DNA from 2 places in the Terribacillus saccharophilus genome. Region 1 is predicted to be linked to the other one. Evidence: a T-box and tRNA genes for the amino acid it is inferred to sense, from the RefSeq annotation. Region 1 holds a T-box; the other holds one or more tRNA genes.

Evidence for each region. A T-box is a leader RNA that pairs with one kind of tRNA and senses whether it is charged. The one in region 1 lies ahead of GZ22_RS09820 (valine--tRNA ligase), so its partner is inferred to be a tRNA-Val.
Region 2: it encodes a tRNA-Val, which carries the amino acid that the T-box ahead of GZ22_RS09820 (valine--tRNA ligase) is inferred to sense. The anticodon was not compared.

Annotation. Positions count from the first base shown of each region.
Region 1 is NZ_CP008876.1:1,930,105-1,933,290, reverse strand. Features, by position in the region: gene GZ22_RS09835 (LysM peptidoglycan-binding domain-containing protein) at 1-336, shown strand, start outside; gene GZ22_RS09830 (protein kinase family protein) at 364-1,377, shown strand; gene GZ22_RS09825 (hypothetical protein) at 1,378-1,566, opposite strand; T-box leader at 1,689-1,931, shown strand; gene GZ22_RS09820 (valine--tRNA ligase) at 1,983-3,186, shown strand, end outside.
Region 2 is NZ_CP008876.1:995,269-998,454, reverse strand. Features, by position in the region: gene GZ22_RS05145 (DNA/RNA non-specific endonuclease) at 531-1,493, opposite strand; tRNA gene GZ22_RS05140 (tRNA-Val) at 1,886-1,958, opposite strand; gene GZ22_RS05135 (TetR/AcrR family transcriptional regulator) at 2,142-2,996, shown strand; gene GZ22_RS05130 (MDR family MFS transporter) at 3,009-3,186, shown strand, end outside.

The DNA.
Region 1 (3,186 bases):
GAAGATGCTTATAAGGAAGTTTCGCTGCAGGCTGTTCCAATAAATCAAGAGCTGCAGCCAGAGGATTTGCCGGAAGTGATCGAGGAAGAAATAGAGGAAGAAGCAGAAAGAAAAGACAGCAGCAGCAATTTCCTTGTCAGTATGTTCGGTGCACGGGAAGAAACTTACACAAAGCTTCGTGTTTGCATCGTCCAGGAACGAGATACATTAGAGAAGATTGCGACTCGATATGACGTGCCGATCAGCTCAATTGCCAGCTCCAACAATTTAGAAGAAGAAACAGTATCTGAGGGACAGCTGCTTCTCATACCGCAGCGGCGTTCAAAAAAGAATTAATCAATAAGAATGAACGGGGTGTGCTAGATGGAAAATATCGATCGAATACTAGCTGCCTATGGTATCACGCCAGCCTCGGTTCAAACCATAACCAGCCGCCTGTCTAAAGTGCAAACGCACCAGGCGGCTTTTGCTTTAAAAAGGTCATCCCTCCATCCGGAGCGGCTCGATCGCTGGCTGATGGTCGTCCAAGGCAAGCATAATTTTTACCGGGAAGGTGTTCCTCCTGTCTATCAAACATTGCAGGAGAATTTCTATGTGGTGGATGAAGGAGAAGTTTATTATCTGATGCCATGGCTGGAGCGGCATCGAACAGATGAACCAGATCACCCTTATGAGATGCTGTTTACCTCACTTGGAAAAATCCATGCCTCCTCCAGCAAACGTTATCCAATCGATTATGAAGCGTACGCATTGGCTATACGAAAGCAGAAAGAAAAGCTCCAGCAGGACAGGGAGGAACTGCTTGCTTTGGTGGAGCGATTCGAATCTCAGACTTATATGGGTGTTATCCCATTGTTAGTTTGCACGCATTACAAGGATTTAGAGCATGTGTCCGCAATGCTTGATAAGTGGTATGACCATTATGATGCAGATCTTAAGGCAGATCCAGAGATGGAGCATAGCGTTCTGCATGGAAGCCTACGTCCTTCTCATGTCCAGGAAGGCAGTCCGCTGCACCTGCTTAATTGGGAAAAGACCAAGCTCGGTAATCCTAGCTTGGATCTTGCTGCCTACTATAAAGAGGAATGGCGGTTTATCGACAGTAATATGATTAACCCCCCATATTATTTGCATACGTATGAAGAACACCGACAAATGAAGAAAAATGAAGAGAGCCTGTTCATGCTGCATCTGCTGCATCCGGGCCGATATTTGAAGCAGGTCAGAGAGTATGTAAATGCTCCGCAAAAGGCGGATACCCCTGCTGTCGTTTTGGAATTGACCCAAACACATAGGCAGCTGATGCAGGCTCTCCAGGCCCAATCCTATTTCCAGGATCTTAGAGATCAGGAAGAACAGGATGGCGGGGAATCTTGATCAGATAGATTTCGACTGAAAGCTGAAGTAAAGAGCAATCAAGCCGCCAAGTAACAAAATATCCAAAATCGACGGAAACAATATTGTCCGGATGAACTGGAAGATGATCAGCGGAATTACCGCCTTCTCGGTGACATTGATCCAATACTTGAGGAACCCCGGCATGTTGTTGCGGTTGAATTTACTCATTGTTATCCCTCCTATAGGTAGTATATGAACGGGAAAAGCTAGGCGTTTACCCTTTTTTGAAAAAAATATGCCTCTTCATTGACTTTTTTACTGTCAAGTGGATACAATAAGCTATACATGATACAAATGCTTTGACAGGGAAGAGTATAGTGTAAGGGTCCATACTAGAGAGGGAAGCAAATTGGTGGAAGTTTCCCGGATACCTGCAGTAGAAGGTCGCCCTGTATGCAGCGACCCTGAACATGACTTTTAGTCAGTAGGGGAAGCCGGTGAAGAGCCGTTATCTCCCTCGAGTGTACGACACCTATAATTTAGTGTCGTAAATGAAGGTGGTACCACGGAAACTAACCCTTTTCGTCCTTTTGGATGAGAAGGGTTTTTATATGTCACCAAAAGCATTAAAGGAGGAACCAGGCATGACAACAGACAAATCACAAGAAAACAACTCACTGCCATCCAAATATGATCCCGCAAGCATCGAAGCAGGCCGCTACCAATTCTGGCTTGATGGCAAATATTTTGAAGCAACTGGGGATGAAAGCAAGCAGCCATATTCCATCGTTATCCCGCCGCCAAACGTAACAGGAAAGCTGCACCTAGGGCACGCTTGGGATACAACATTACAAGATATTCTTACACGTATGAAACGTATGCAAGGCTATGATGTGCTTTGGCTTCCAGGAATGGACCATGCAGGTATAGCGACACAAGCAAAAGTAGATGCAAAACTGCGCGAGCAGGGTATCAGCCGCTATGATCTTGGCCGCGAAGGCTTTTTAGAGAAGAGCTGGGAATGGAAAGAAGAATATGCAAGCTTCATCCGCAAGCAATGGTCGAAGATGGGTCTTGGTCTTGACTACTCCCGAGAGCGTTTCACATTGGATGAAGGACTATCTGAAGCAGTTAAAGAAGTATTCGTTACATTGTATGAAAAAGGTTTGCTGTATCGTGGCGAATATATCATCAACTGGGATCCGGCAGCCAAAACGGCTCTTTCTGATATTGAAGTAATTCACAAGGATGTACAAGGTCACTTCTATCATATGCGTTATCCACTTGCTGACGGAACAGGACATATCGAAATTGCGACAACTCGTCCGGAAACATTCCTAGGGGACACGGCAGTAGCTGTACACCCGGATGATGAGCGCTACCAGCACTTGATCGGCAAAACGGTCATCCTACCGGAAGTAAACCGCGAAATTCCGATCGTAGCAGATGATTATGTAGACATGGAATTCGGTTCTGGAGCGGTGAAAATCACTCCTGCACATGACCCGAATGACTTTGAAGTAGGTAACCGTCATAATCTTGAACGCATCCTTGTAATGCATGAAGACGGCTCAATGAATGAAAATGCCGGTAAATATAACAGCTTAGATCGTTTTGAAGCTCGTAAGCAAATCGTTAAAGATTTGCAGGAGCAAGGCATCCTATTCAAAATTGAAGACCATATGCACAGCGTTGGACATTCTGAGCGCAGCGGCGCAGTAGTAGAGCCGTATCTATCCACGCAATGGTTCGTTAACATGGAGCCATTAGCGAAACAAGCTTTGGAATTACAAGCTGGCGAAGACAAAATCAACTTTGTTCCAGAACGATTCGAAAGAACATATTCCT
Region 2 (3,186 bases), 930 kb from region 1:
TTCAAAATTCATCCCTCATTTAAATTAATATGTTACTTATAATATCGGGTTCTTCCATAAATTTATTTAACAGAATCTCCAACCTGAGATTAGATTTTATTCACTACCTCTTTAAGAAGATCCTTTTGTAAAACTCTCCAGAGATTCTTCTTTATACACGTCCACCCAGCTCTTAGCAGTCTCATTTAGCACCGACAGAAACCTCATTTACTTATGGTACAGTTCACCGTACTTACTTAAGAGGCAAAAAAACTACATTATACTACTTTATAGAAACTTCCTGCGTAAGTTTGAGTTCCTTGAAAATCCTAGTGTTAGCTTGTTTCTAAGTGTATGCCAACCGAAAGATTCGCCGCTATTTCCTGAAGCGGCCTATAAGACAGGAGCCGTCACCCCTAATGACAGATTATAAGGATGGGTCGCAAACCCATTAAGCGACTCATTAAAAAGTGGGCAGGAAAGAAAGAAAAGGACTAATCGCTAAAGCAGTGATTAGTCCTTTTTGTTATCTCTCTATTAAATCTAGCTGCTTACTCGCCAACCATACCGTCGTTATCATTATCTTTCATACACTTGTACAACCAATGATCACTCGTTATTGGCATACTGAACCCTGCTGCTTTTGCTTCTGCGATTGTAACCTGTCCATTACCGTTTGTATCAACACTAGAAAGATCCCCTTCATTTGTGGAGGAACTTGCTGATTCGGAATCGGAGTCCTTATTTCCGGTTAGTCCCAGTGATTCGTTTACTTCATCAGGGTTCACATTGTCAAATGTATCAACGATCTCGTTACCCATTAAAGTATATGTATACTTATAACTTGAAGGAATCTGCGTTTCCGTATCCGGATAGGTGATAATGGCTTCAAAATTAGTGGCTCCACCTGCATCACGAATACTTTTTTCCATATACGCTTGATCACCATGTCGATTGAGCGTACTTTCTTGAGGAGTGATATTATAAGCATTCGAGACCCCTCCGAGAGAATCAGCAATGACATGTCCTTCATCTAAAATATCACTTTCGACACCAGGAACCTTTGCCTCATCAGAATAGTATCTACCAGACGATGTTACAGGTTCGGTACTGTCATCTTGTAAAATAATTTCCTCAGCAATTACACGTACCAATTGCCCGTGCTCGTTAGTAAACGCCCAATATTCACGTTCCCCAAAACCAATATCAACGACCACGTTCGGTTGACGATAGCCAGACAAATTACCACCATCGACTTCAAGAATATCGTATCCCGGAAACTCTTCTTTATTTGCTCCGGTTGCGGTTTCCTCTACATCAGACTCCTCTCCTTCTGGTTCCTCCCCAACCTCCGCAACAGCTTCCTCCTTTTCACTTTTTGTATCTGGATTCTCTGCTGCTACTACTTTAGAAACTGTTTCTTTATCGGTAGTGGCTGCATCTTCTACATTGGTACAACCAACCATAAAGATAATTGTTAAAAGTAAGACTAAATAGTTTATTTTCTTCTTCATTTTAGAACTCTCCCATAAGTTTCATACCAATCACTCTAACACTCTAAAAGTCTAATTATATATTGATATTCTAAATTCCAAGACGGATAAGTTAATATATCTATATAAAATTTTCCCTAGGGGATTCATAGAGTTCCTGACCTAATATTAGTGATTAGTACTTCTAATTGATATTTAATATACTGCTACCTACACTTATTATTTGATAGACATCTTCTCTAACCCAATTACGCGCAGTAACTACCTCATTCCCAACTGGTCTTCGTACATTGTACGAATTTTTCGTTAGCAAAATGTTAGCATTTCAATCTATGCCAGTTAATTTCAGCTAACAAGCATAAAAAAAGGCTTGAACCCTTATGTACCAAGGGTTTCAAGCCTTTTTAAGTTAGTGATTCCGACTGGACTCGAACCAGCGACCCCTACCCTGTCAAGGTAATGCTCTCCCAACTGAGCTACGGAATCGATATGTAATGTAACGTCTTGTATTATTTTATAAAAGATATATAGGCTTGTCAACGCTTTTAGGAAATGTTAATTCGGGTAATCTAAAACACATAAATTGACTTCCTATTATAAGGAGCGTATAGTACCAAAGATAACCTGTTGGTTTTTATAAAACCCATGAGTTTTAAGTGAGGTGATGTGATGGATCGTAAAACAGAAATTATACTTGCTGCAAAGCATAAGTTTGCAGAGTTCGGCTTCCAGCAAGTATCTATGCAGTCGATTGCGGAGGCTTGTAAAATATCGAAGGCTTCTATATATAAGTTGTTCGATTCTAAGGAAGCTTTGCTGAATGAGCTTATTCAATACAATCATCAGCAGCTGACAAATAAGGCCGCTTTGATAGAGGCTGACAAGAGCTTATCCCCTGCGGCACGATTTGAGCGGAAGATTGTGATGGAGATTGATTCTTTTAAAGAAAACAAACATCTCATTCAAATGCTGATGTTTTCCCCTCCTTTTAAGGAATCGTCTGAGCTGCAGCGGCATATGAACAATGTTCGCGCTATTCTAATCAAGTGGCATCAGGATATGCTGCTGAATCTTTATGGAGAAAAAGTGGAGCCATTCAAATGGGATATGACGCTCAATCTGTTAGGGTTGCTAAACCCTTATTTAAAAATGATGGCAGATGGTGCAATTCTACGAGATCCTGCAGATGTTGCACATGAATTGAAGCTAGTAATGGATGCAATAGTTAAAGACAAGTTGACACGTCCTCCACTTCTTAATGAGCAGCATATCCAGTTGCATTTTCATGCTGATTTGCCAGATGCTCCTGGTAAAGAAGAATTACTGCATACAATTTTACAGCAAATACGCGGAATAACTGTAACCGACTTACAGGACAGTTCGTTGACAGAAGCTGTTGATCATTTGGAGAAAGAATTACTTAAAACTGAGCCCGCTTCCTATTTGATTGAAGCGCTGCTAACTTACTTAGATCAACACAATACTTTGAAAGAAAGTATCCGAGCAATTCGGCTACTGTTATGAGGAGGAATACAAATGGCGAATCAGACCGCTCAGATTAATCGAAAAGCAACGGTCACGATTTTCATCATCGGTGCATTCGTGACAATTTTAAACCAGACATTGTTGGTTACGGCGCTGCCCCATATCATGCAAGATTTTGATATAACCGCAGATCAAGGCCAGTGGCTAACTACTGCTTTTATGCTGACAA